DNA from 4 places in the Rothia sp. HMSC071F11 genome. Region 2 is predicted to be linked to each of the others. Evidence: riboswitches for the same ligand, from Rfam matches in the RefSeq annotation. Region 2 holds a riboswitch; each other region holds the start of a gene.
The links. Region 2 has a riboswitch for S-adenosylmethionine ahead of HMPREF2554_RS08665 (AMP-binding protein). Riboswitches for the same ligand answer to the same signal wherever they lie in the genome.
Positions count from the first base shown of each region.

Region 1: linked by a shared signal. The riboswitch ahead of HMPREF2554_RS01485 (bifunctional o-acetylhomoserine/o-acetylserine sulfhydrylase) and the one ahead of HMPREF2554_RS08665 (AMP-binding protein) in region 2 are both predicted to bind S-adenosylmethionine.
Region 3: linked by a shared signal. The riboswitch ahead of HMPREF2554_RS02320 (nuclease PIN) and the one ahead of HMPREF2554_RS08665 (AMP-binding protein) in region 2 are both predicted to bind S-adenosylmethionine.
Region 4: linked by a shared signal. The riboswitch ahead of HMPREF2554_RS09080 (methylenetetrahydrofolate reductase) and the one ahead of HMPREF2554_RS08665 (AMP-binding protein) in region 2 are both predicted to bind S-adenosylmethionine.

Region 1 covers NZ_KV795730.1:108,345-115,604, forward strand. Annotated here, with positions in the region: gene HMPREF2554_RS01470 (alpha/beta hydrolase) at 1-121, opposite strand, end outside; gene HMPREF2554_RS01475 (MerR family transcriptional regulator) at 217-1,032, shown strand; gene HMPREF2554_RS01480 (homoserine O-acetyltransferase MetX) at 1,157-2,440, opposite strand; gene HMPREF2554_RS01485 (bifunctional o-acetylhomoserine/o-acetylserine sulfhydrylase) at 2,536-3,882, opposite strand; SAM riboswitch class IV at 3,992-4,105, opposite strand; gene HMPREF2554_RS01490 (ABC transporter ATP-binding protein) at 4,686-5,687, shown strand; gene HMPREF2554_RS01495 (hypothetical protein) at 5,684-6,454, shown strand; gene HMPREF2554_RS01500 (hypothetical protein) at 6,464-7,258, shown strand.
Region 2 covers NZ_KV795763.1:136,473-143,732, forward strand. Annotated here, with positions in the region: gene HMPREF2554_RS08655 (C4-dicarboxylate ABC transporter substrate-binding protein) at 193-1,386, opposite strand; gene HMPREF2554_RS08660 (hypothetical protein) at 1,972-3,075, shown strand; SAM riboswitch class I at 3,368-3,484, shown strand; gene HMPREF2554_RS08665 (AMP-binding protein) at 3,490-5,634, shown strand; gene HMPREF2554_RS08670 (HindVP family restriction endonuclease) at 5,949-7,094, shown strand; gene dcm (DNA (cytosine-5-)-methyltransferase) at 7,097-7,260, opposite strand, start outside.
Region 3 covers NZ_KV795730.1:309,289-316,548, forward strand. Annotated here, with positions in the region: gene purN (phosphoribosylglycinamide formyltransferase) at 1-326, opposite strand, end outside; gene HMPREF2554_RS02305 (hypothetical protein) at 525-1,007, shown strand; gene HMPREF2554_RS02310 (cell division protein PerM) at 1,141-3,255, opposite strand; gene HMPREF2554_RS02315 (PIN domain-containing protein) at 3,507-3,941, opposite strand; gene HMPREF2554_RS02320 (nuclease PIN) at 3,946-4,224, opposite strand; SAM riboswitch class IV at 4,203-4,331, opposite strand; gene HMPREF2554_RS02325 (hypothetical protein) at 4,596-4,925, shown strand; gene HMPREF2554_RS02330 (hypothetical protein) at 4,948-5,274, shown strand; gene HMPREF2554_RS02335 (hypothetical protein) at 5,298-5,576, shown strand; gene HMPREF2554_RS02340 (DEAD/DEAH box helicase) at 5,630-7,260, shown strand, end outside.
Region 4 covers NZ_KV795763.1:256,574-263,833, forward strand. Annotated here, with positions in the region: gene HMPREF2554_RS09055 (cytochrome P450) at 1-774, opposite strand, end outside; gene HMPREF2554_RS09060 (hypothetical protein) at 1,105-1,269, shown strand; gene HMPREF2554_RS09065 (hypothetical protein) at 1,400-1,555, shown strand; gene HMPREF2554_RS09070 (sugar porter family MFS transporter) at 1,621-3,102, opposite strand; gene HMPREF2554_RS09075 (aldo/keto reductase) at 3,223-4,224, opposite strand; SAM riboswitch class I at 4,692-4,801, shown strand; gene HMPREF2554_RS09080 (methylenetetrahydrofolate reductase) at 4,879-5,790, shown strand; gene metE (5-methyltetrahydropteroyltriglutamate--homocysteine S-methyltransferase) at 5,833-7,260, shown strand, end outside.

The sequences.
Region 1 (7,260 bases), on a different contig from region 2:
CAGCTAGCGACAGCAGGTCTTTCTCATGCGAACCGTACCCATGCAGCAGAAGCACCAGGTGGGTTCCGGCGCGTTCATCCTCGGGTCGGGAATATTCGACAATGTACGTATTTTCACTCATATCTTCATCTTACCGAGGAGCCTGCCATAAACAACCGAAATAGATTTCCGCTCAAGGCTTGACCCTCACCCAACGTCAGGATCTACAGTAAAAACATGGACGCGAACACTACACCAGATGGCGGGCAGCACGAGTACACCGTAGGAGAGGCTGCATCCCTGCACGGGCTGACCGTGCGCACGCTTCACCACTGGGAACAGCGGGGTCTGATCAGCCCCGCGCACGATGAGCTCAACGGATACCGCTACTACAGTGATGCCGATCTTGAGCGCATCACCGTCATTATGGGGTATCGCGCCATTGGCATGAGCCTTGAAGCCATTCGCAGCGTACTGCAGGACGAAGCGAACAGCACCGAGCATCTACTCGCCCAGCGAGATATGCTCCAGCGCAAAATGGCCGCCTATGAGCGCATGCTAACAACACTAGATCAACTTTTGGAGGATGCAATGGCACCTAAGAACGAACAGCTCACCGCTGCAGAAAAAGCAGAAATTATGGGAGACGGGTTCAGCCCCGCACGTGAGCAAGAAGCGCAGGAACGTTACGGGCACACCGACGATTGGGCTGAATACCAACGCCGTACTGCGGCCATGAGCCGCACCGACTGGGTGAAGGGCAAGCAGGAGCTTGACGCAGTTGAGCAAGCCCTCGTCGAGGCTTTCACTCGTGGCGTGCAGCCGGGCAGTGAGGAAGCGAATGCGCTTGCCGAGCGGCACCGCGCCTCACTTTTCTTCTTCGAGGTAACCCCCGCCAAGCACGCAATTCTGGCACGCGGTTATGTTGAGGACGCCCGTTTCAACGAGCACTACGAGAAGCTCGCTGCGGGACTGGCTGTCTGGTTACGGGACATCATCTACGAGAATGCCCGCGCCCACGGCCTTGACCCCGAGAATGTGACCTGGTGCTAACCTCGTCCATTCACAATTATCGGTACCGTACAAAAAGCCTTGTGGGGACTTATTTCACGCCGAAATATAGTCCTCACAAGGCTTTTATGTACGGTTTCTATGTTCGGATATATAAAAACGAAAGCTAGTTCTGTTTTTGTGTTTCAAGAGGCGAACCGAAAAGAGCAGCTATATCTTGAAAGGATTTTTCTTCATCGACAGCGCGCTCTCGCTCGGGAACCGGGACTCCGAGAGCCTTAGCGAGAATCGCCTCCAACTGGCGGGATTCGACTAAGAAACCGTCATGACCGTGGTCGGATTCGATAATATCGACTTTCACGGGAACCGGCAGCGCCTCCGCCAGACGGTACGATTCGTGCGGAAAAAACAGGCGATCGGTGCTTACGGCGGCGATAGTCCACTTGCAGTCGCTGAGCGCAAGCGCATGCGAGAGGCTGCCGCGCCCGCGTGCAACATCATGTGAAATTAGCGCCTCATTCACGGCAAGGTAGCTATTGGCGTCAAAACGCTCAACGAGCTTATCGCCGTGGTGGTCTAGGTAGCTTTCGACCGCATATCGTCCGCGGTTCTCACCGATGGACCCGCCGTCGGTGGATTCTCCGCGGTTTGCCTGCCGCCCAAAGCGGTGCTCCAACTCTGCTGGGCTGCGGTAGGTGGTGTGGGCTATGCGCCGCGCCAGCGCGAGCCCGGCCGTGGGCGCCGCTCCCCCATAATAATCGCCGGAAGCAAAATTGGCATCAGCACGGATGGCGAGGTTCTGGGTGTGCGCCCAGGAAATCTGTTCGGCGGTAGCAGCGGGACCGGCGGCAATAACTGCGCATCCGCGTACCAGCTCGGGGAAGGTTGCCGCCCATTCGATAGCGCGTGCCCCGCCGAGCGATCCGCCGATTACGTGGTGAAAACTCTTAATCCCCAACCGGGCGATAAGTTCGGCTTCGGCTCGTACCGAGTCGCGAATAGTGACGTAAGGGAAGCGTGATCCCCAGGGTTTTCCGGCGCCCGGGTACCCCTCGGGTACGATGCTTGCCGGACCAGTCGAACCGTAGCATCCGCCCAAGATATTGGGAGCTATCACAAAATACTTGGTAGTATCGACCACCGCGCCCGGCCCCACAATACCTTCCCACCAACCATCACTTTCGACTGCGCGAATACTGGGTGCAGGCATATCCGATGTGGGAATCCCGCGCGAAACATGGGTGTCGCCGGTGAGGGCGTGCAGAATAAGAATCGCGTTGTCCCCAGCTTCATTAAGAGTTCCCCACGTTTCGTACCCAATGTTTACCTGTGGAAGCACGGTACCGTTTTCGAGGGTGAAATCACCGATCGCCATCTGCCGCAGGTACCCCTGAGCGCTGGGATACTGCAGTTGCGACAGATAGGTGGCGTGTACGATATTTTCCGTCATGTTTTCTCCTCGATAACCAGTAGTTGGTAATGGCAGGCGAGAAACCGATACCGCGACCGGGCATTTACTGTGCAGCCCGGTCGCGGCGGTGCAGGTTAGGCGTTCAGAGTTGCAAAGCCCAATTCAAGGTCTGCGATAATGTCGTCAATATTTTCGATACCTACCGAGAGGCGCACAAAGTTTTTGCTCACACCGATTGCCTCTAGCTCTTCTTCAGAAAGCTGCGAGTGAGTGGTGGATGCGGGATGAATCACGAGCGAGCGTACATCGCCGATATTCGCTACATTGGAGTGCAGCTGCAGGGCGTCCACAAAGGTGCGGGTCTGTTCCAAGTCGGCGTCTTTGAGGGTGAATCCCACAACAGCGCCCGGCCCCTTCGGCAGGTACTTCTGGGCTCGCTCGTACCAGGGCGAGGAAGGCAGACCGGCCCAGATCACCTGATCGACCAGCGGGTGCTCCTCCAGCCAGTTTGCGACTTTAGTAGCGTTCTCGATATGGCGTTCGATGCGCAACGAAAGGGTCTCTAGACCGATACCAATGTTGAAGGCGTTGGTTGGAGAGATCGCCGCCCCGGTGTCGCGCAGAAGCGAAACTCGCGCCTTGAGAATATAGGAAAGGTTCGCACCGAAGGCGGAGTCTTTGCCCAAGTCACGGGCATAAACTAGACCATGGTAGCCAGGTGCTGGCTCGTTGAACTTGGGGAACTTTTCGGGATTGGCTCCGTAGTCAAAATTCCCGGAGTCCACGATAACGCCGCCGATTGAGGTGCCGTGCCCACCCAGATATTTCGTGGCGGAATGGATTACCACATCCGCACCAAATTCGATGGGGCGCACAAGGTAAGGAGTGGGAACAGTGTTATCGACGATTAGGGGAACGCCATTGTCGTGGGCGATCTGGGCGATAGGCTCGATGTCGAGCACATCGTTCCGGGGGTTAGGTACGGTTTCTCCGTAGAAGAGTTTCGTGTTGGGGCGAACCGCATCGCGCCATTGCTGCAGGTCGTCCGGGTTTTCAACAAACGTAGTTTCAACGCCGAGGTCGGCAAGCGTGTATTTAAGTAGGTTGTAGGTTCCCCCATAAATCGATGGGGAAGCCACGATATGGTCGCCCGCACCCGCAATGTTGAGAATCGCATAGGTAATAGCCGCTTGGCCTGAGGCCAGCAAAAGCGCCCCTACTCCCCCTTCAAGGGATGCGATGCGGTTTTCAATAACCTCTTGGGTGGGGTTGTTCAAACGGGTATAGATAGGCCCAAGCTCAGCTAGAGCGAAACGGTTAGCGGCCTGTTCTGCGTTCTCGAAAACGAACGAGGTGGTCTGGTAGATAGGTAACGCCCGAGCTCCCGTTGCGGCATCCGGTGCCTGCCCCGCGTGAATCTGGCGGGTTTCAAATTTCCAACCGGCGGGGTTGGCGGGAGTCGGGACTGTAGTGTTGCTCATGCGAAGCTCCTTGTGATAGTTCAGGGGGCCGCATGCCGATTTCGGTACAGAGTTCTTGGGTTTTCTTCTCTGCAAACGAAAAAACGATGTACCAGAATCGGGCACATCGGTCCCGCGCTTGCGTTGTACTTTGTGTTCAACGCCTGGTCCTCACCCAGGGCACCCCACCGCGGAGGAGGGTTGCCGGCCAGCTAGCTGGGGCTTATCACTGGCTCTCATGACCTGCATCTAGAGTTTCATAGGAAGCGCACATGGTCAAGCGGGATGCGTGTTTTCGGCGCATTGTTGCAAAGATGACGTTTTATGAACTGTTTTCGCGACAGCCTATTGTTTGGGAGAAGCACCAATACTTATGCGCTTGTGACTGTACGTATGTTATACCCTAACCGCTAAAGCCATGTGATCTGCAGTTAGCCGCCGCTAAATTACCATCAGTGTAGACAACCGTGAGCCATGCTACACTGATGGAAACCTTGAATCTAGGAGTGATGAGGTATGACCTCCCGCTAAAGTCGCACCGGCTCGCGGAATGCCCGCCCAGATGGTGGGCTTTAAAAATTTCAGAAATAACCCTGCTTTGGTTCGATACATTCCAGGAGCGCATAGTGAGCACCTTGAACACCAAAGTTCTGAGGGTTTCATTGTTATACCTTCCGCATCTGCAGTCGGTGACTTGGGATTATTCAGGCACTACGAAGTGCCTCTCTCACGACTATTCATCTCACCCGTCCCACATATTGCAGGCGTGCGAACACCGTGCTCAAGAGGCTTCGGGTGACTAAGCACCGCAAGATTTTATCACAATGTCTACAATTCTTGACGCGGCACAGCTATGCCGCACCTTTGGCAAAGGTGAACACGTTTTCACCGCTGTCGATAATGTTTCGCTCAGTATAAGCTCCGGCGAAATTCATGCTCTGCTCGGTCCCAACGGAGCTGGGAAAACAACAATTGTACAGATGTGCGCAACACTGTTGACTCCCACAAGCGGTACCGTTCGCATCGACGGGGTGGATGCGCTTGCACACCCCCAGCGTGCGCGTGCATCCCTGGGACTTGCGCTCGGCGGGGATACCGGGTTCTATCCGCGAGCATCCGCCCGCGATAATCTTCTCTTCTTCGCCGACCTTGCCGGGGTTAGCGCGCGCAAACGCCGCACCCAGGTGGCGAGCGCTTTGGAACGGGTCGATCTTGCAGATGTCGCCGCGAAGAAAGTACAAGAGTTTTCCCGCGGCATGAAACAACGTCTGCACATCGCGCGGGCACTGCTGGGCGAGCCAAAACTGCTGCTTTTGGATGAGCCGACGAACGGGCTTGACCCAGATATTTCGCTGACAATACGCCAGCTAATTCGCTCCCTCGCTGACGACGGCACCGCCATTTTACTCACGAGCCATCTGCTGGGCGAGATTGAGGAGTTAGCGCATCGGGTCACGGTCATCGGTGCCGGTCGCATGGCGGTTTCGGGCACGGTAGCGGATATTACTACGCACGCCGGAATCTCCGCTAGCACTGTCGGGCGTGTGGGTGCGAATGCCGGGGCGGTGCTTCAAGAACTTGCCCGATCTTTGAGCGATGCGGGAACACTGTTGCTAACCCCGCACGGTAGCGAGTGGGAGATCACCGTGTACTGGAATGAACGTTCTGTTTCGGAAGAGCCGCACCCCTTCAGTAACGAACGCGCCGAGGCTCTGCTGACCCGTATTCTCACTGAGCGTGAGGTTCAGATGCTCACACCGCTGTATACTCGCCCAGCCACCCTCGAAGAGGCATATCTGGCTATGGCGGAAGGATTGAAACGATGAACCGGCAGCTTCGCCTAATGTCCTTTTCCCTGCGCCAATTCCTCACGGTTCCCTACTTCCTGCAGTTACTGCTGCTGAGCACCTTTGGAGCAACGGCCCTGCAAGCACTCGCCGCCGGTGCCTGGCCAGTAGATGCGACCCTCGCCTGGACTCGCGCAGGTATTATCGGTACCTGGAACATGTGCATTGTTGCCGCCGGAATCCTCAACTTCGAGCGCTACCGGGGAACGTTCGTGTATCTGCTCAATGGTGCCGTGAACCCGCTGCGTGCGCTCGCAGCGGTGGTCTCAACTGCCTCCATTTTTGGACTTGCCGCCCTGCCATTGGCCTGGGCTTTCTGGGCGCTGTGCACCTTCTCGGTAAATTTCACGGACTTTACTCAGGTGGGTGCACGCTATCTGGTGGGCCTTCCGCTGCTGTGGATCTCGTGTCTGGCGGTGACCTTCGTGATTGCAGGGTTCTTTGTGGCAACCCCGAACGCTATCGCCTATGAGGAGCTGCTGCTCGTGCCGGTTTTCGTGGCTGCCGGGGTGCTTTTTACCGAGAGTTCCGCGCCTGCATGGCTTGATGAGCTCGGCACGCTGATTCCGATTCAGGCACCCGTGAAGGTTCTGCTTGGGCAAATGCCTATGAACTCATTCGGTGATTTTCTGAGCGTTGTACTGCAAACCTGTGCGGTCACAGCCCTCTGGATGCTTGCGGCATATCTGTTGGGTAGGCGAGCCCTGCGCGCGGCAACGGCGCATGGCACTCTGGGCGCAATCTAGGAGGCTGCGATGTTTAAACGAACGAACTTTCTCTATCGCCTGAACAGTACCGCCAAAGTTGGATGGTCTTCATCCATTACCTTCGCCACAGTTGGCACGGCACTCAGCACCCTCGTGGTCGTACCGGGGATGAGCGTGCTGTTCAGCGTTCTACTAGGACGCGATCTTTCCGCACCTGATCCTGTGCGGATCGCATGTGCCTCTGCCCTGGCAAGCGTGGTACTCGGAGTGGCGGCCGGCGTTGTGGCACGCGCGGCGACCGACCGCTGGCTAGGAGTGTTCGAGCAGGTGTGCACCGCTCGACGGTTTGATGCGGCTTATTGGCTGGGAGTCTCTGCAATGCCCGCGCTTTTAGCTCTGATCACTGGCATCACGAACCTGGGTGTTGCCACTGCCTATGCCGGTTTCGGTGGTTCCCTTGAAGGCAGCCTGTCCATGCTTGTGCGTTCTGTGACACTCTTACCTCTGGCTCTTATGGCGGGCGTATGTCTGGGTGTTTTCGCCGCTGGGCTGGGGCTTTATCTCTCCGACCCATACCTGGGAGGAACTATCTTAGGAGCGCTTCTGCCTATCAGCGCGGGCGTGATCGTGCCGATAGATGCATACCCGGCGTGGCTGGCGGCATTGTGTACGTTGGTTCCCGGCGGACGAACGATTGCTTTGGTGAGTGGCTCCTCTGGGTTGGTGGATTCAACAGTCGTGACTGAGGTGTTAGTCTGCGTACTTTGGGCACTCGCGGGGCTTGTCCTAGTGCATGCCGCTGCGCGACGCATCCGCTCCGGTGCACGCACGAACCTGCTCTGAGG
Region 2 (7,260 bases):
TGAGCAAGAGAGTGGTATATGAACGGTTGTGCGGGGTAAAGCCCGGGAGCGAAGAGGCGCAGCGAGGGCGTGTTTCATCTGGCTCGTTGCCTCGCCAGCTTCAGAACGTTATGTACGTCCTCGCACGCTCGGAATAACATCCCTCAGCAGCTACACCTCTTCGCCCTCGTTTTGGGAAGAACGCCGAATGATTTAGGGAATAAGGCCCAGGTTGCGGGCGTCATCCGCAGTGACCGGGTTTTCTTCCGCTTCAGGCTGAGCCACAGGACCGCCAGCTCCAGCCTGAGTAGGCGTCATATCAAAGTTGAGCTTCTTCAGATCACTGAGAGCAGTTAGCTCATTTAGTATCCCATCGCCATTGAGATCTACCGAGACCGGAGAATTATCAATAACGCCGTTCCGGTTGAAATCGATGGGTTGATTTGCGGGCTGAGTAACGTCTTTCCCATTTTTATCTTTGTGCGTATACAGGTATTCGCTCGCTTGGGGGCCAAAGCCGTCGCGCTCATTCAGTGCCCATTCGTTAAGGGTCGGCATATCCTGCTGCAGGTATCCGAAGTATCGGGTTCCGTCCGCCTTGGGAATGCCAGTGAGCTGATAGTTGTAATTCATCACGCTGTAGTACTGAGGCTTGCCGTTGAATTCGTCAGTACCGCCGTGCTTCAGGTTGAGGTTGTGCCCCAGCTCGTGGATAAAAGTGCCCACGCGAATATCGCTGTTGGCTCCTTCCCAATAGGTTTTCCCAACGGTCACCATGAAACCGGGAGAGCCTATAAGCCCTACTCCTGATGAGATTCGATTTCCGGTTTCATTATCCACATAGTAATCGCCCCAGATCATGTAGTCGAAACCGCTGTTGTAGCGGGCAGAATCAAAATTACGAGCCCTGATATTTGCCCATTCCCCAGAAGACTCCATATCGTTGCTGAGCACTTGGTGCGGAACCTGGTTGCCGCCTCCCAAGTTATACTTGGCGCTCCGGGCAGAACCTGCATCTAGGTGAAGATTAACGCCTGCCCTGCCGTCAGGGTTAGTAACATTCAAGTCAGCAAAAGACTGCACAATGCGATCCAGCTCTTCCTCACTTGCAAGCTCGCCAGGCATATAGTCCATCTCAACGAATACATCCTTGTGGTAGGGATTTGCACCCATTTTCTTGTAATCGACTTCAGGTCTACCATCACCATCAGCATCGTATCCGTTGATTTCCACACTGTCGGAAAGCCCGTCACCGTCAGTATCAGGTGAAGTCACCTTCGGGGCGACACCCGGGTTACCAGGGGCGACTGGCAACGTGTCTGCCGAGGCGGGCAGGGAATTCAGAGGGACGAGAAACACCAGGCTGACGAATGCCAGCATCAGGCGCGCTATAGTACGTAGTTTCATGAGAGATATTCCTTGTGTCGTTGTGTTGAGCGAGAGGAAATCTTTCTATGAGTGAGCGGTATTCATGGTAGGGAACCTATGGTGTGGCAGATTCCCACATGCGACAATGCGCATTAGTGGCATTGTGGTGCCGTTTGAGCAAGAGAGTGGTATATGAACGGTTGTATATGAATAACCGATAGATTAAGATTTCACCTGCATCCTAGCACCGTAAAATTTTATAAATCTGTGACATAAAACAAGTTTTGGGAGCGGACCACATTACAGGAATAAGTAAAGGTTTCCAGCAACATAACCCGCTCCCGCACGCTGGCAGCATACAAGGCTAGCGAATAAGACCTTGCTCTCGTGCATCATCAGCCGTTATGAGATTAATCTCAATCTCTGGTGAAGGTTCAGGGCTTATCTCACGTCATATCTTCCGCATAATTTGAGGATGCTCAGATCGGGGCGAGTAAGCGTTTTATCGTAAAGATTTCATGTGTGTCTTACATTATTTAGGATTTTTGGGGTATATCCCGTAAAATTATTAATGGCGTGTAATCCGAGCGCCACTTATTCACCCAACCACTCATAGGAGTCATTGTGACCCACGCATCTACGCGGGGAGGTCTAACGCGCCGTCGTGTTCTGGCGGGCGCCGCATGGACAACCCCAATTATTGTTTCTTCCGCTGTAGTTCCGGCTTATGCGGCTTCGTATGATGACACACGCCCTGACTACGGTATTTTTACTCAGGCGTTCGTCACCCACCAGGAACAAGCCTATGACAACTTCCTGGGGCTAGATTCATTTAGCGGCCCAGTTGCGAACGAGCAGGCCAATGTTCCGGCAGGTTCCAGTGGTCTCTACTCGGCTGGCGGCGGTAAGTTTACCCCCGGCGGCAGCATCGGCAAGGCAAAATGGGGTGGCGCTGGTTTCTGGTTCTCAGCACCCAAGGCAACCACTAAAGACGGTAAGCAGACGTACTACTCGGGCACCACTACCCTGCTCGCCGGTGCGCGCCTACGTTTGGAGTACCGTTTCGTTTTCCCCACCTCGTTTGAGGCCGACGGCATTGAACCTTCGCCCTGGGATAAAAACACTGAAGATTTTGCGGCTTCTCTCACCGTTAATCCCACGTCAGAAAACGGCGATAACCCTAAGCTCGTCGCCTTCAACGGTGGTGCTATGTACGGTACCTTCAGCGAGATGACCTCTAACGGTAATGAGCTGATAGGTTACGTTGATATCAAGCTTGAGCAGGATGTTGTAGCTTCCAGCCACAATGGCGGCGGAACTCAGGTTTACAACCAGATCTTGGCCAGCCAGTTCGGTACACATTTTGAAGATATCCATCTCGAACACTACGGACTGACCACCACCCTGACGATCCTCAACGGTACTCTGCGCTATGAGCCTGAGAACGGTGCCCCCAAGAGCGATATTGACCTGACCGGTCAGCAGGCTGTGGCATCCATCGATCATGTTGGCGAACCTGAGAATCCAGATCCGAGCACTCCCAGCACCCCCAGCGACAAGTCAAAGTCCAACTCGACGGGATCAACGGGTGACCAGAAAAACAAGGATCAAGAGAGCGACTTCACCGTCCGTAACGACATTCAGATCGATCCTAACGACTGGTTATCCGGGCAGAAAAACCCTAACGGAGCCTCGAAAGGCTCAACCAACGCACAAAAACAGAACTAATCGGTAATTTTGGGTGAGTAAACGGCACTCCCGCCGGGTAAATCCTCTTGACGAGGCGCATCCCGGTGGGAGTGTTTTTCTTGTGCTGTTCGCGAGCAGGTGGTTTTTGACCCGAGCAGGTAGGAAAATCCTACCTTGTCGACAAAATCCTACCTGCTCGCGGTATTGGGGTGTGGTGTGGATGCGTGGGCATGGGTGCAATGTTGCGGAATGTTACGAACGTGGCGCATACACGCGCAATATGACGGGGTGTCTTTGCACCTGCGCTAGCTACAAGGTTTACTAGATTGGTAATCCATCTAGAGCGACCGAGAGACCTGGCTCGACGACGTCGCAGCAACCTCGCCTGCGGTGGCGCATCATGCGCCTTCATAACGCCGAAGGTGCTAACGCCAGCAACCGATGGGAGATACTGTGGGACTTCCCTCCCCTTTTTCATTCACGAATCCTCTAGCACCCACCCCCAACCCCGCGCACGAATCTGACGAGGCGCGGGTAGCGTTCTGGGAGAAACAAGCCGAGCGCTTAAGCTGGGGCAAGACCTGGGACAACGCACATACCTTCCAGAAACCGCAGGTTATCGGAACCGACGCTGAGGGCATCGAAGAATACTCCGTACCCGAGATTAAGTGGTTCGAGGGCGGCAAACTCAACGTCGCCTACAACTGCGTGGACCGCCACGTGGAGGCGGGCCGCGGCGACAAAGTAGCCCTCTATTTCGAGGGCGAACCCGGCGACCGTGAAGCTATCACATACGCCGAACTGCAGCGACGCATCGCCCGCGCCGCCAACGGCCTGCTCAAACTCGGCGTGCGTAAAGGCGACCGTGTAGTAATCTACCTGCCGGTTATTCCCGAAACCATTATTTTCACGCTTGCGTGCGCGCGCATCGGCGCAATTCATTCGCTTGTGTTCGGTGGATTCTCTGCGGAAGCGCTGAAATTCCGTGTGGAGGACACAGGCGCGAAGGTTCTGATCACCACCGACGGGCAGAACCGCCGAGGCAAGGTCGTGCCCGTGAAGGTGAACGCCGATGAAGCATGCTCAGGTGAGAACAAAATCGAGCACGTGATCGTGGTGGATCGTACAAGCGCCGCAGACCCCGTGGCGCACGCGCAGGTTCCCTGGACGACCGGGCGCGATATTTGGTACCACGACCTGGTTGACGATCAGCCCGATACCCATGAGTACGAGCTGCACGATGCCGAAGACCCGCTGTTTATCATCTATACCTCCGGCACCACGGGCAAACCCAAGGGCCTGGTGCACACGATGGCGGGGTATTTGGTGCAGACCGCATACACCCACGCGCTGCTGTACGATCTGCTGCCGGACCATGTGGATGACGACGGAGTGCTGCGCCCCGATGAACTGTCTGCCGTGAACGACCCGGCGAAGGTCGAATTCACCGTGCACTGGTGTACCGCCGATCTCGCGTGGGTGACCGCGCACACCTACGAAATCTATGGTCCACTCGTGAATGGGGTTACCGAGGTTATTTTCGAGGGTACCCCCAATACTCCGCATTACGGCCGCCATTTCGAGGTTATCGAACGCTACGGCGTCACCAACTATTACACCGCTCCAACCCTGATTCGTTCCCTCATGGGGGCTTTTCCTGACGGCCCCGAACCCGGAAAATACGACTTCTCAACTGTGCGTCTGCTCGGGTCTGTGGGCGAATCCATTAACCCTCAGGCGTGGAAGTGGCTGCGCAAGCACGTGGGTGGGGGTACCGCATCGTTTATCGATACGTGGTGGCAGTCCGAGACCGGATCGACCATCTGCTCCCCACGGCCACACGACCCCGCCTTCGCGCCCGAAGGGACCTTCCCCGAAGGTACCCCGCACTGCACTCCCCTTCCCGGATGCGCCACCCGCGAAGTCCCCGGAGTCTCGGTGCGCGTGGTGGACGAGCACGGTGACCTCGTTGAGCCCGGCAAACAGGGCTTCATTGTGGTCGATAAGATCGGCCCCTCCATGGCACGCACCGTCTGGGGCGACCCGCAACGCTACCTGAATTCCTATTGGAAGCACTACGGTACGCGCGGCTGGTTCCTCGCCGGTGACGGCGCGAAGGTCGATGATGAAGGCAACGTGTACATCCTGGGGCGCATTGACGATGTGATCAACATTTCCGGGCACCGCCTTTCGACCATCGAAATTGAGTCTGCGCTCGTGACGCACCCGGCCGTGGTGGAGGCTGGCGTGTGCCCCGTGGAGGACGAGCTAACCGGCCACCAGGCAGTTGCCTATGTGACGCTCACCGACGAAGGTCGGGCACTTACCGAAGACGAGCTGAAGACTGCACTCACCCAGCATGTGCGCGAGCATATTGGCCCTATCGCTAAACCCAAGGATGTGGTCGCGGTCGCCGATATTCCTAAGACTCGTTCAGGGAAGATTACCCGCCGTCTGCTGGGTGAGCTCTACCAGGGGCATAAGCTGGGCGATATTTCTTCGCTTCAGAATGAGGAGGCGCTCGGCACTATCGCACAGGTGCTCGTAGAAACCGGGCGAGTGAGCCCGGATGCGTTCGCCGAGGATCAGGCGGCATAAGCTACAACACGAATCAACCCCGAACGAATGTGCAACGAAATGTTCATGTAAATTCTAAGACATGAATGTCTTGTTCATCACTGCGATAAGAACAAAAATTGAAGAGTTGCATAAGGCATACAGTTTTTATCCTCTTCCCCTACCCGGCGGAGAAGAACAGAGAGGAAAGCTGTCTAGTTGATATATCTGTGTAAAAGGTCCGCAAGATAGATACAAGATACATCCAGGCGGAAACCCAACCTAGAATAAATTTAGAAGAATAGCCATATATCCGGTACATTTAACCTATATCTGAACCTTATGGGAGGTCACTCATGACATCATGGATCTACGGCTTGAACAACGCTAACCACCAGTTTGACACCAAAAAATCTTTCGGTAAAAACATCTTCACAAATGCTTTTCCTCTATCTATCGCACAGTACCTCTCGATCAAGAAAAATCTTCCTATCGTAGAGATTAGGGCCACCAATCAAGAAATCGTTATGAAAGACGAAAATGGCCATAAGCAGAAAGTCCAGGAACCAACCACCGAACATAAAAAGACTAGTTGGAAAGACATCATTGGTTGTGACCCTATGGAGGCTTACTTCGAGTTCGAACACATTTATGAAGGCTATAGGAAGTACACAGACGGTAAACCTAATCAAAGCGATGTTGTAGTATGCAAAAACTCTAGCTCTAAGTCTCACAAGCGCCCGTTAGAGATTAAACTAGTTGTTGTGCCCACATCCAACTCCGCAGAGAATGATAGGGCAGACCAGTCCTGTGAAATTGTTTGTAGGCCCTCCACCATTGAGCAGCTTGCTTTTTCTATTGCTAATTCATACGGCGAGGACGGAAGAATGTTGATGCAACAGACTATTCTTCAGCATATTTCTCGCCCGATGGACTTTAAATGGTCCGAAGAAACCTACATGAAGAAACATATCAACGAAGTGCAGGACGCAGTTAAAGGTGTCATTAAAAATGGGCTGGAAAAACAAACCCCTCTTGTCTTAACTGCTGTGTGGCGCACTGAAGGACAGCGCCCTACTCTTGATGAACACGCTTTTGATGCCTTTGTCTGGACAGACCTCGCGTTTTTGCAACTTTTTACTGATTCAAAAACTATCTCTGGTAACAAGATATCTCGACCTGCTCGAACCTTATGTTGGTTGGTTAAATCATTACTTGATTGGTCAATGCAAGGTTCGCTTCAGTTCGATCGTCATCATAGCGAAATTACTTATGGTACTCAGACTGACAAAGCAGGTGCTTTTACCGGCAAGAAAACTCTACGACATATGCAATCAGTAGAGTTTGAGTACCCTCGTCTCTCACGCGAGGAAATACCAAATCTCTTAAATAAGGAGGCTATTGCTGCTCTACAACCCGAGCGCCGTCTCGATGCAGCTCTTACTTTTGAACAGTCTAAACAAGAAGCCCTTGAGTCAGCAGAGAAAAAGTTTAAGAACTAATTCTAAAAGGGCATGCTCTCAGATAAAGCACTGGCAATGTACTTACCTAAGAGGGGAGGGACAGCGTTACCAATCATCTGCTCAACATTAGTCCGAGCTCCCACAAATCGGAAATCCTCTGGAAAAGTCTGAATTTTGGCACGCTCGCTAGTTGTCAAAGGACGCG
Region 3 (7,260 bases), on a different contig from region 2:
AATGAGGGCAGCAACGCGGGGTGAGTGTTGATAATCCGGTTCTCGAAGCGGGCGACCAGCTGCGCATCCACAATGCGCATGAACCCGGCGAATACAACGTAATCGGGGGTGTAGGAGGCGATTTTCTCTTCGAGAGCGCGGTTCCATTGCTCGCGGTCCGCATAGTCTGTCGGTTCGATCAGAAAGGTTTCAACCCCGGCTGCGGCGGCTCGGTCAAGGCCGGTACAGGGCTTATCTGCGCCTACGGCGGCGATCTCTGCGTTTAGCTCGTCAGCCTTCACGGCATCGAGAATAGCTTGCAGGTTAGTACCGGATCCAGAGACCATTATCACAATTCGCACAGCAATAGTTTAGCGCATCACATAGCGGCTGGGTAGCACCTATGCCACGGGCACCGCACCAGAAATTCTGTAGTTAAGCCAATTCCGAAACGATAAGCTAACGCCCCTCCCCCAGTCCAGATTTTCAGAGTTTCACGGTGATTCTCGTGACCGCAGACCGCCGTAGGGAGGTACCCTTAACCTATGTCAAATATGCCCCCGTCGTACCCCCAAGTGCCGCCGCAGCAACCGATGCCGCCTGCGCCGAAGCGTCCGCAGCTCACTCCCGAAGAACGCCGCCGCAAGCTGATGCGCAGTTTATGGCTGTTGCTTGCGGGTTCTATGCTGACCCTATCGGGAACCCCCTTCTTGCTGAGCCCCTTCCCCCTGTTTCTTCTGCTTTTTGTCTTGGTATTTCTGGGGATTGGGCTGACCATTATGGCGATAGTGCGTAATGCCCAAGGGCGGGGGCCGTGGATTCTCTACGTTGCCGCGGGGCTAAGTCTTCTTTTTGCGGGGTGGACGCTTCTTTCGGGGCTTGTCATGGCGTTGAACCCGGATGCGCAAAACTATCGGCAGTGTTACTCCCACGCGCTGACGGATACCGATATGAAGCAGTGTCAAGAATCCTTCGACCATGCAGTGCGCGCCAATACTTCTGTGTCGATTGGCGAACCTGCCCCTTAATCTCTTCTTGGGGGAGCTTTTCAAATAATTGTGCCGAGTGAATCTTATGGATTCACTCGGCACAATTGCTATATTCCGCTGTACTCCCAGCCCTCTAGGTGTTCCCGATATATCGACATATTGGGCGCGAAAGTTATTTCTTCCTCTTCTTCTGCGAGGAATCCTGCCCCGTGGCGGGTTCTTCCTCCGAAGATTCATCCTCGGTCGATTCAGGGGTTCCGAAGATAACAGCCATCGCCTGAGTGGGCGTGAGCTGACGCTTCTCCTGAACGGTAGTCTCGTGCGACTGCGCCGAACCTTCCGTACTCTCCTGATCGGATGCGGGTGATGCGGCAACCGGGCGCGGCACACCAAAACGCTTATACCCGGACTCGTGAAACTCCGCTGATGATGAGGCTTTCTGCGACCCAGACTCCCCTGTACGAGCGCTCTGCTCTCGTGTTTCCCGATCGCCCTTAGTATCATCACCATTACCGGAGGTTTCGGGGCGGGGAACGCGGTTAAAGACCGGTTTCCCCGGGGCTTTCTCACGTTTGCCGGGCTTGACCGTGCGCGGCGCATCCTCGGTACCCCCACCGGATTTCTCAGAGGTATCAAGCTCTACGGTGGGTTCATCCGCTCCCGCCAGCTCGATGGTTTGTTCGTCAGATGCCGCAGCCTTCGAGTCTGCAGCTTCAGCGGAACCATCTTCACGCAAGGATTCTTGCTCCGTTTTGATACCTAAACTATGCGCTCGCTGCGCCTCTTCCTGCTCGGCAAATTTATTGAGTTCTGCACGGCGGGCATGCACCTGTTTGACGCGTTCACGCCGCTGCTGAGCCCGCTCACGCGCCTGCTCTTCACGTTCTTGTGCCTCGCGTTCCTGCTCATCATTCCTGAGCTGTTCACGCTCCGCCCGCGCCGCGCGGCGCTGCTGCAGCATCTCGCTCATGCGACTGCCCAGATTGGGACGTTCATCGGCAAAACGCGGCAGCTCACGACTGCTGTCGGGCAGAAGCACATGGCACAGCAGGTTACCCAACGCAGTACCCGCACCCAGGGTTATTGCGGTCGCCACGGCAAAAGCTGCGGGCGATGCGCCTACCTCAGTAAAACGCCCCACACCCAACGATCCGCTGGAAATCCAACCCAAAATATAAGCCCACACGCCACAGAGCACGCCCACCAGCGAACCCAACACGAGCGAAGAAAGCGGCAACGCAATCACTCGGTAACGTACCTTCATGGTGATCCACTCATCCACGTGGTCTTCACCTTCACGCAAGAACCACCAACCGGCAACGGCTCCGGCGCCCAGCGAAACCGCCAGACCCGCATACCCGATCCAGCCCAGGCTCTCAGGGATAGCACCCAGCACCGGAAAGAGCGGAAGATCGCCCATCGTCGTCTGCGACCAGCCCACATGCGTATCCACGCCGAACGCAAACCCGGCGCCGGTAGTCCACGACATCGCGTAGATCACCAAGTTCGGAAGGTAACCCAGCTGCAGCAGGGTCACCGCGAGCGCCCCCACCGGCCCGGCGTGAAGTTCCTGGTAGATTGTTGCGATCTGCGACCAGCGCATCATCATGGCAACCACCAGCACCAGAGCACCGCCCATAATGAGCGAGAAAATCGCCACCATGGAGGCACGCACAATCGACCACACATAGGAGCTCGCCCACCGCGAGTACTGGCTCATCTGCGAAATCTGTTCAGCGGTGTTCACGCCCACCATACGGGCGAGCGAACGCGATTCATAGTAGCCGCCCCAGATCAGCCCGACCAGCACCACGATCTGTGGAATCAACGCCGCACCAACAATACCCAGCAGATGCCGTTCGGTGCTCGCCCATGCAAAGGCGACGGCAGCAAAAATACCGTAGGCGGCGCACCCTAATAGTACGGGTTTGAAGAATTCCCCCTCATAGGATGCGCGCGCCAGTTTCCGCCCAGACCTAAAGCATAAGAGCACCGGAATAATGCTCAGCCCCATGGGCACCAGTGTGAGCATGCCGTGCGGCAAGATAATACCGAAAGCATTCGGAATATTCAGCGGCACACCGTGCATGAGCAGCCACAGGTGGGAGGCAAGAGTTGCGAGCGCGGGAAAATCCATACGGTTAAAACCGTTGGTAAACCACACCGCCATGAGCAGAACGAGCACAAGCCCGAAAGAAAGCGCGGCGGTAAAAACTAATTCAACGATGCCCTGCAGCCAGAGTGGCATAGGGGCAGAATACCGGGATGTAGAAGAGCTACTTTTCATCGTTCTTCCATCATGCCATGAAACCTGCCAGCGCGTGTGAGCCTGCTGGGCTTTCGGGGAAATAGTTCCGGTTAATTGGCGGCTAACCTTCGTTAACCGCTCACCGTGAACAGAGGGGTTACACGAACGTTACCGATGCGCTCTCACCGCCGCGGCAACGCATACAGCTAACTGTGCCGAGCATTTCTCACGACCTTCTCAAACACGCAGGTACTCCCCCGGCGCTTACGGTGAAATATTGTGCGGAAGATTTAGTCTTCAATCCACGGATTCACCGCGGGTACGCCCCAGGACCGGTACACCTCAGCTTTTGAAGAAACGATTTCGAGGTCGTGAGCTTGGGCGCTCGCCGCCATCAGACCTTCGAGGGCGGCGGTGGGCAGGGGCTCGGCATCTTTACGTCCGTGACTGTGAGTGCCGCGCGGAGCGCTGCGTCCCGCCCATTCGAGGCTTACGCGCGCATCCACGTTGATGATGTGGTCGGCGAATCTGTCGAGAAGTTCGGCAATCCAGCGGTCGGTCTCTGGGTAGGGGTAGAGTCCTTTGAGCTCGCCTACGCTCAGCACCGAAATGTAGAGGTGTTTATAGGCGCGGCGGCGCAGAAAGGCAACAACTTTGGGATCTGGCGTGGCTTTGCGGATCTCGGCGAGTACATCCGAGTCGAGAAGCAGTCCTGAGGCGCTCATACCCCTATGCTACGCGCAGACCGGCATATTCGACGGCGGGAATACCCTCGGGGTTGGGAAGAAGCAGAAAATTGAGGAATTCGTCGCGCTTAGAAGAAATACGTGCGTAATCCTGAATGCTTACTGCCTGGTAACCGCCGCGTGCGGGCACGGATGCGGCACGCAGATTTTCCTGATAAGAGCGTGCAGGAGTAAGGGGGGATGCTGGAGATGAAGAGCTGTTGTACATTGACAACCATGCGCCGAATGCGCGTTCCTTTCGCGTTGCTCTTGCCTGTACCAAGTGCCACCTGAGGCGGCGAATACAAACCGCTTCGTCATCCGAGCCACCCGTGAACATGGGGTTGGCGTTCGACCATAGTCGGAGCTTATCAGTCGAAACTCTTGAAGCTGAATCCAGGTTACAACAGCTTTCAGGAATCTGTAAACGTGCGAACCCGTCAAATTCTTGTGATTTACATAACGCGATTATGAATGCATACCTGTATATAGCTGCCTCATGGCGGCGTAGTGTGAAGTTTTGGGCCTTCAGAGCAGGTCTACACATTCGAGAAAAATCACGGCACACTGGGTAATGTACAGAAATTTATCTTGCCTCTGATATATCACCATGTCACGCCCACTTTACGCTTCCGGAAAGAAAGAGTGATAACTGTGAAAAAGACTGTACAGATCATGGGGATAGTGGCCGCAATTTTTCTGATCATTGGGTTTGGCTTGTTCATCCTGGCCGGTTGGGGCTCACTTGTAGAGTATCATGCCCTCGAATGGAGGGGCGTGCAGCATAAAGGAGCAAGTCCCCTAACGCGAGCAACCGCCAACCTCAGCTACTGGTTCTTAGGCACCGGTTTTCTCGCCGGGCTCTTCACCTTTATTCTGCGCTTCACAACGACGACTAGGAATACACGCAAGGCACAAAATAAGCACAGTGAGCAGAATAAAACACCCTTGGTAGAAGGCGACCATAACCAGGTTGATTCATAGAGTCAGCATCTAAGGAGTGCTCATGAAAAAAGCTATATACATCGTTGGAGCAGTAGCCGCAGTACTTCTGGTTATCGGGTTTGGATTGCTCATCCTAGCCGGCTGGGGCTCACTCGTGGAATACCACGCCTTCGAGTGGAGGGGTGTCGATCCCGCAGGAGCAAGTCCCCTCGTCATGGCGACTAATAATCTGAGCCTATGGTTCCTAGGCATTGGTTTCCTCACCGGCATTATCACCTTTATTCTGCTCTTCACAACGGCGACCAAGAAGGCACGCAAGGCACAAAACAAGCATGCTGAGCAGAATAAAACACCCTTGGCAAAAGAACGGGACCAGATGAATCCATAAAGTCAGTTACTCAAGGGGAAAGCATGAAAACTGCACGTATGGTCGGGGCAATAGCTGCACTATTCCTCATTCTCGGTATTGGATTGTTCATCCTAGCGGGCTGGGGAGCAGTCGTTGAATACCACGCCTTCGAGTGGAGGGGCATCCAGCCCAAGGGGTCGAGTCCTCTCACACAAGCAGCCGCGACCCTCGCCATGAGTGTCTTATGCGTTGGCTTCCTGACCACCATCATCACTTTTATTATGTTCTTCACAATAGTCATCAAAAATGCACGTAAGAAACGTACAGCCCATCTTGGGTAGACCTCATAACGAATTACCGCGCGATTCTTTGACACCCTTGAGATAATAGAACGGTGAGCACGCCAAACCCTTTCCCCGATATCCCCGTCACCGTTGCGCAGATTATTCGGCAGGCGGGGCATAAGGCATACCAGCGCGGGCTTGCTTATGCCCGTCAGCGTGAAGTGGTGCGCTACACCTACGACGAAGACGAAAACACGCTGGAAGGTCTGGTGAATGGGAGCACCCCTATTCCCTATGAGGTAGATATTCGCTTCTTCCCGGGTTCTGACGCCGATTCCAATCTTTTCAACGCACGATGCACATGCCCAGTCACCGCCGACTGCAAGCACGCCGTCGCCCTCATGCTCACTGCACTCGACCGTGCCAAGACTGCGCGGAAAGCCCTCGACAATGCGCCTGGTGGCCGCATCCGCCAGTCTATGAACCCGGAGAACCCAGAAGATACCGCACAGCAGGTTGCGGAGGCAGCCGACGATCCCCTGGCGGCGTTACGCGCATCCGGGGCGATTCGTTCAGCAAGCTCGCTCACCACCGATCCCAAACCTCTCTCCCTGAACGACCACGAGAATATGCATTCTTCGCCCTCGAAAATTTCGGTGTGGCGGCGCGATATGGCACAGGTTCTCGCTGCCCGGGGCGAAGCATCCGGTATTGATTCTGCACGGGTTCCGGGGGCGCTCGACCTTTCCTTCAGCATTTCGGGTTCGTATGCGCGCGGGCGCAATATTCCCGGTGCAACCCCGCCTATCAATTTGCTGGCGCGACCGCTCATGCAGTCCAAAACCGGGCGCTGGATCAAGGGCGGGCTCAGCTGGGAGACCTTTGCATCCAGCGTGGGTGGGCCGGTCGGTCGTCACGAAGTGTACCCTGAGCACGAACGGTTCTTCGCCGAAATATACGCTATCGCACGCCCGTGGCAGAATATGTATTCTTCGCATCGGGACTGGATTTCGCTCACCGCCACGAACTCCACGCTGCTGTGGGATGTTCTGGCTCGTGCAGAGCAGATCGGCCTGCCGATTCTTCTCGAAGGGTTTGAGGTAACCACGGCAGTTCTACCACCCGCCCAGGTGAGGGTACATGCCGGAGCTGTTGGGGCCGAGTCCCGACAGAACGCAGAGGCTGCCGTGAGCGAAGATTCCACCCCCGACTTGGCTCTTCATGCCGCCTTGGGGTGGGAAACCCGCGAAGATAACCGGGTGCGACAGCTCTGGTTTGATGCCGCACACTGCCACCCTATCGGCTCGCCGCGCTCAGGATTTTTCGCGCTCGGCGGTCTTGTGCAGCGTATTTACGAAGAACAGGCGCATCGGGTGCATTGGAAAAGCACGCGCAAGGGCGCCTTAGACGCGCCGCATCGCGATGTTTTTCAGGCTCAATCTTCGCAGCAGGCGGAGGAGAGCTCGGACGAGAGCGAAAATTCTGAGACACAAACGGGTGGGCTCATTCCCGAGCTATCGCCCGAAAATGCTGCGACGCCGACTATTCCGGATCTGCCGGAAGGTCTTAACCTGGCGTTTATTCCGCTTGCCGAGCCTTTGGACGCAGCCGCAGAATCCTTGGTATCTCGCGGCGAAATGCGTATTCCGGCAGACGAACGCGAAGCTTTTCACCGCGAGTTCTTGCCTACCCTCACGCGGGCCGTCCCATTCCTTACCCCAGACCCGGCTTTGGCGCTGCC
Region 4 (7,260 bases), 120 kb from region 2:
ACGAAGTCGAGCCTGCTCCTGCGGGTTGCGCGCCAAAAAGTTTACGATAATCCCGGCGCACGCCGAAACGGTCGAAAGCTCCCCCACCGTCCAGTTGCGGATCAGGCTCACAATCTCTTCATCGGTCATAGTGCGGGGCTCTTGATCGGGCAGCTGCACGGTGTCGGTCAGCAGCTCGGCGGTCACATCCTGCGGGTTCCCGGCGGCAGCCTGCTCGCGGCGCGCATCCAGAAGCTCACGAATATAGGTGTCAAACTCAAGGGCGACCTTGCCGATCTGTTCGCGGTCGCGGCGCAGCGTAGCCTCGCGGTTCTTCTCAATCCACTCGATCAGCGGCTTCTCAAGGCTCGCGGGCCAGCCCATGAACGCATTCTGAATACGCATCGCATAAGCCTGCGCGAACCCATCCATCACATTAACCTCGGTGCCGCGCGGCAAATCAGCCACCAGGTTCTTGACGACCTCACGGATTTTCGGCTCAAACTCCCTCAGGCGTTCGGAGGTGAAGTATTTGTCGTTCACGGCACGGAACGTTGTGTGTTCAGGCGCATCCATACCGTTTGGCACGGCGATGTGCCTAGTCGAGACGACATTCGAGTAAATGTCGGGATGATCGAGCACATGCTGCACATCGGCATTCTTGAACACGGAGTAGCCCATGAACTCGTCGTGCGCTACGGGGCAGCGGCGGCGCATCTCGTCATAAGCGGCCACCTGGTTCTTCTGAACCTTCTCGCTGCGCAAATCCCAATCATTTTTTACGTTGTCTGCCACGACTTTCTGCCTTCTAGAAGTCACAGGTATGCGGGTGCCGTCAAGTATGCGCGACCGTGCGTTATCCGTGGAGTCGGCAGCGGGAATATCGCGCGACGGCACCACAACCGAAGGATAGTTATAACATCTTTGACACTATCACTTAACCCGCGCCCTCGCAGGATAGGAATGCCTTTGCTGAATGGGTCTGTAAAGCCTAGAACTATCGCCGGTTTACTCCCGTAAGACGGTCATATACCGCACGTTTGCAGATTTAACATATGCGTACAGTAAAGTTAGAAATGCTCTTTCTGCAGGGTAATCCCACAGCCACTTTGCGAAGAATATCCTGTGGAGATTCTCGGGGCGGAAAGGCGGTGGGATACGATGTCTTTCTACGACTACGTAGAAACGGCCCAAGCGCTCTTGGTAAGTTTTGCCCTTACCGATGGAGCTGCTCAGGCCGTCTCGTACATCATGAGCTTTGCTTCAAGCCTCATTAAGCTTCTGAAGTAGTGCTCTACCTACCAGGAAGGCTCAGTAGTTGCCGCTGCTGAGTCTTCCGCTGTACGCAGGTAACTTTGCGAAGATATGTTAAGACTAACACAAGCATTCTCCATCAATAACATCACCCTGAATAGGACATATGACTGATCTGAACCCCGTAGAAGAATACGAAGAGCTATTTGATATTGAGGCTCTGCGTAAAGCCCGTGCCGAAGATGATGGTTATCGCATCTCTCTTGAAGACTTTCTAAAACAGAATCCGCAAACCGCATCCAGGGGTCTTATTCTTCCGTGAGCAGGTGGTTTTTGGTACGAGCAGGTCGGAAAATCCTACCTGCTCGCGTCCTAGCGAAGCCTCGTCTACCGAGTAGCCGCAAACGGATAGGCGGCGCCTGAGATAACGCCCGCCTCCACGTCTTCCAGGGTTTTGCCGCGGGTCTCGGGCAGGTTACGCCACATGAGCACGGCGATCAGCACGTTCACCACCATGAACCCGAAGAAGGAGCCGGTCAGCCCCAGCGCCCCCAAAATGACCGGAAATACGAGGGAAAGCAGGCCGTTCATCATCCAGCCGCAAAATGCGGAAAGACCCATGCCAACCGCGCGTACCCGAAGCGGGAACAGCTCGCTCATCAGCACCCATGTCGAAACATTCAGGCAGGTCTGCATCGACCCCACGAACCCGACCACAAGCGCCAGAATAATATAGGGACGCGCGGGGCTGCCTTCCGGCAGGAGCATAGATGCTACCCCGATCAGCAGGTGGAAAAAAGCGGTCAGCGAATACCCAGCGATCACCATAGTGCGGCGGTTCACGCGCTCCATCATGCGCAGCGAAAAGATTGAGCCGACCACGGCGATAGCGCCCGGGGCAATATTCGCAATGAGAGCCGAACCTTCGTCAAACCCGGCCTCTTTGAGCACTTTAATGCCGTAGTACATGATCGAGTTGATGCCGGTGAGCTGCTGCCCGGCACCCACCAAAATACCGACCAATAGAATCCGCACAAACCATTTTTCACGCAGGATTTTACCCGTGCTGCTCCTAGCCTTCGCACCGATTTGGGTGCGCGTTTCCTCAAGTGAACGCGCGATGTCTGCAATTTCGGCATCGGCACGTTCGGCGGGGCGGATGCGCCGCATAATGGCGCGCGCATCCTCGGTGCGCCCCTGTGCGATAAGCCAGCGGGGGGATTCGGGCATGCGGAGCATACCGATGAAAAGCGCGAGCGCAGGCAAGGCGCAGACGGCGAACATCCACCGCCATACGCTGTCGTGTTCGCCCCAGAGGTTGCCGATGATGGCATTCACGATGAACGCTGCGAGCTGCCCGCCGACGACCATGAGTTCGTTGCGCCCGGAGAGTGAGCCGCGAATTTCGTAGGGTGCAAGTTCGGCGAGGAATACAGGCACGACCGCGGATGCGCCTCCCACAGCGAGCCCAAGCATCGTACGGCCCATCAACAGTACAGCAATGCTGGGGGTGAAGACGCATGCGAGCGCGCCCGCGATGAAGAGGATTGAGAGTCCGATGATGGTTCTGCGCCGTCCGAGAGCATCTGAAATGCGCCCGGTGATCATGGCTCCGAGGGCGGCAGCAAAGGCGAGGGAGCCTGTGACCCAGCCTTGAATGGTGTTGTCCATGCCGAGTTCGCGGCTCATGGGGTCGAGGGCACCGTTGATAACGCCGGTGTCGTACCCGAAGAGAAGCCCGCCGAAGGTTGCCACCAGCGCGATAACGCCTAGGCGGCGGGTGTGCGCGCCCTGCCCGAGCGGGGGTAGTGCACTGGCGCGGTTCGGCGGCTCGGTGGTGATGCTCATGCGGGTATTTTTGTCTTTCATGAAGGGTCTTGTACGGCACAGGTTGAGAGACCGCACAGTCTTTAAACGCTTGCTGGCTTGGGTATATTCCCGATTAGTTATATTTCCAGCTGGCTATATTTGCAGTGGCGAAGGAGATTGTTAGAAAAGCGCGATGCTTTCGGGCGCTGGAAAAATCTCGTTGAGCCGCACCAGTTCGTCATCGTTGAAACGCACGCTTGCGGCCTGCGCGTTTGCGTGTACTTGTTCGGGGGTGGTTGCCCCGGCAATCACGCTAGCGACGGGGTTCTGCTGTTTGAGCCAAGAGATGGAGGCTTGAACCTCAGAGATCCCCAGATCGGCACAAAATTCGTGGTAGGCATCGAGTTGTTCCCAGTCGGCTTGCGCAAGTACCTGCGCTTTGGAATGCGACAGACGTGACCCTGCAGGGATACTGTCGCGGCGGTATTTTCCGGTCAAAAGCCCATTGGCAAGCGGGAAATACGGGAGAACCCCGAGCCCGAAGTGGCGGGCGGCGGGAAGAATTTCGAGTTCGGCACGGCGGTCAAGCAGGTTGTAGTGGTTTTCGGCGGCGATAAACCGCTCAGTGCCGAGTTCGCGGGCGAGATGCTCGGCGTGGGCAAGCTGCCACCCCGCAAAGTTGGAGTGCCCCAGGTAACGAACCTTTCCGCTGGTCACGAGCGTATCGAGAGCAGATAGGGTCTCTTCCAGCGGGGTGTTCGGGTCGGGGCTGTGGTAGAAATACAGGTCAATGTACTCGGTTCCCAGGCGGCGCAGTGAACCTTCGACGGCACGCATGATGTATCGGCGTGAGCCGCGCGCATCCCAGTCGTTGCCGTTGAGGGTACCGGTGGGAAGCCCGAATTTGGTGACGATGATCAGGTCATCACGGTTGAGGTTAAGTTCGCGCATCGCGGTACCGAACATGGTTTCTGACAGCCCGGGTTCGGCGCCGTACAGGTCGGCAATATCGAAGAAGCCGATGCCCGCCTCGACTGCGGCGGCGATCACGGCGTTGGTGCCTTCCTGAGTTTGAGTGGGGGTGCCGGGGCGTCCCAGATTGTTGCAGCCGATACCGACGGAGGGCACGACCAGCCCGGAGTTACCCAGGCGTGCATATGCGGGAGATTCGATGCGTTCCATACGTTTACTCTACCGTGTTTGACAGTGTATGGTCGCAACATGACGTTCACGGCGCTCTGCAATTCCCTAGAGTAAGACCGGAAGCAGATAAAGAAGGGCCCCGACATATGCGCATATCCTGTGAACCTGCAGATTCACGGGTAGAGGCGGTCGGGGGACTCTTGCATACAGTTTACACGACATGTTTTCTCAGAACAGTACCCGGTTTTTCCTTGTAGAATGCCTTCTCCCTCTCGCCGCGTCACCCCCTCTGTAATCTTCGCGAGCAGATAACATTCCGCTATCTGCTCGCGGCTGAACTTGCGGCCAAATCAGGTGGAGGGTTCAATCCGCCGATCCGAACTGCCGCGAACCCGTATGACGTAATGTTTCGCCGCATCCCGCAATATTAAGCGGTTGTGACCGCTCGACGACATGTGCTGACATATTCTTGCTGGCACCGCGCATCCTGCCTAGAATGGGAACGTTATCTATCCAGAGCGACCGAGAGATCTGGCTCTTAGACGTCGCAGCAACCTCGCCAGCCTCCACCCCATGGGGTGGACGGACAAGGTGCTCCCGCCAGAACCGATAGAAGTGAATTCCCTTCGCGTCTTGCTAAGATTTGGCGTACCTTCGGGCACGCTTCTATCGGGTGAACACGGAGGAATGAAAATGACGACAGTTCACCCGGCTCTTTCTTACGAGCTGTATCCACCACGGTCGCACGCAAGCTGCGATTCCCTGCTCAAAACCATTGCCGAGCTTGAGCAAACCAACCCGGATTACGTTTCCGTCACCTATTCGGGCGATGCTCAACGCCGCCAAAAGACGTTGGCTCTGCTCGATCACTTGGTGCATGAAACATCGCTGAACCCGCTGGCGCATCTAATCTGCGTGGGGCATTCCGTGGCCGATTTGGAACGCTCGGTTCGTCTGATTCTGGGGCTTGGTGTGCGCGGGTTCTTGGCACTGCGCGGCGATATTCCACCCGAAAACACGCGCCCGCTTGAGCTGCCTTTTGCCCGCTACCTGGTGGAGCTGATTCGCAGGGTGGAACGTGAGGATTTCGCGCATCTTGCTGCGGGGAAGGTGTCGATTGGGGTTGCGGCGTACCCGCATAAGCACCCCGAATCTTCCTCGCTTCTTCAAGACATTGAGATTCTGCTTTCAAAACAGCGTGCCGGGGCGGATTTCGCCATCACCCAGGTTTTCTTTGAGACCGAGCGCTATTCGGGGCTTGTGGATGCCGCGCGCCTTGCCGGGGTTGAGATGCCCATTATCCCTGGTATTATGCCCGTTACCTCGCTGACCCGGCTGACGAAGCTGTGCGAGCTTGCCGGGCTTGAAGTGCCGCGCGAGCTGGCGCATCGTCTGGAAACCGCGAGCGATCCGCGCGAGCTGCACCGCATCGGCGTGGAACATGCACTCGACCAATGTCGCAAGGTGCTTGATGCTGGCGCCCCCGGCCTGCATTTCTACACGTTTAACGAGCATGAGGCTGTGCTGGACGTCCTCGAAGAACTCGACGTTCCGCGCTACTCGAACCGTTTCAAACTCCCCCTGAGCGATCTTCAATACCTCTAAACTCCCCTTTTATTTGACACCCTCCCACAGTAAGGAACTAGGATGACCCGCACCCCATTCCCCGCAGCAACCATCGTCGGTTACCCCCGCGTGGGCCGTTTCCGCGAGCTGAAGAAGGCACAGGAAGCGTTCTGGAAAGGCAAAATCACGCAGGATGAACTGCGCCAGGCGGCCGCAGATGTGCAGCGCACCTACTATGACCGTGTGATCGAGCGCGGTCTTAGCGCCACCGATTCGTCTATTCCGGCGACTTTCTCGTACTACGATCAGGTGCTCGATGCCGTGCGCCTTTTCACCCTCGTACCCAAGCGTCTTGCCGACGCCAAGGATGCGCGCGGCCTGCTCGATCTGCCCGGGTACTTTGCTCTAGCGCGCGGCACCGAGACGCTGCCTCCATTGGAGATGACGAAATGGTTCGATACGAACTACCACTACCTAGTGCCCGAGATCGGTCCGGATACCGAGATCAAGCTGAATTTTGAGGCTATCGACGAGCAGCTTGAAGTCGCCAAGGAGCACGGGGTGACAGTGCGCCCGCAGCTGGTCGGCCCGCTCACCCTGCTTCTCGGGGCAAAAGCCGAACAGGGTTCGCCCGAAGGGTTCACACCGCTGGATCGCCTGGACGATTTCGTGAAAGCCTACCAGCAGGTGCTCGCCGAGCTTGCGGCACGCGGCGTGCAGTGGGTGCAGCTCGACGAACCCGGCCTAACCGTGGACCGCGATATTCCCAACGCCAAAATCGCCGAATTGACGCGTAAAACTTACAGCGCGTTGGCAGCCGAAACGAACCGCCCCGCAATCCTGGTGACAAGCCCCTACGGCAACCTGCGCGAGAACCTGCCCGCCCTGTTAGACACCGGTATTGAGGCGCTGCATCTCGACCTGGTTTCCACGCTCTACGATGCCGAGGCGCTGACCGCCTTCAAAGATTCCGGCGTCACCCTGGTGGCGGGTGCCATTAACGGGCGCAATATTTGGCGTGCCGACCTGCGAGCGCTCCTGCACGCACTCCAGAACATTAACGGCGGTGCGGTGGCGGTTGCATCCTCAACCTCGCTGCAGCATGTGCCGCACGATCTCGACCTTGAAGACCCCGCCGATGTGCCCGTAGACGGTCTGGCTTTTGCCGACCAGAAAGTCGCTGAGATCGTGACTCTTGCCCGCGGTCTTGCCGACGGTGAGTCTGCGGTTGAAGCAGAGTTGAAGACCGCCGACGAAGCGCTGGCACGTTTCACAGCGGATCCGCGTAAGCATAATGCCGCAATCCGTGAGCGTGCCACATCCGTGAAACCGCAGGATTTTGAGCGTCCCGAACTGAAAATCCGCCGGGATGCCCAGGCTGACCTGAATCTGCCGAAGCTGCCGACCACGACCATTGGTTCGTTCCCGCAGACCGGCGATATTCGCCGCCACCGTGCAGAGGCGCGTGCCGGTAAAATCACGCAGCAGCAGCTTGACGAGTTCCTGCGT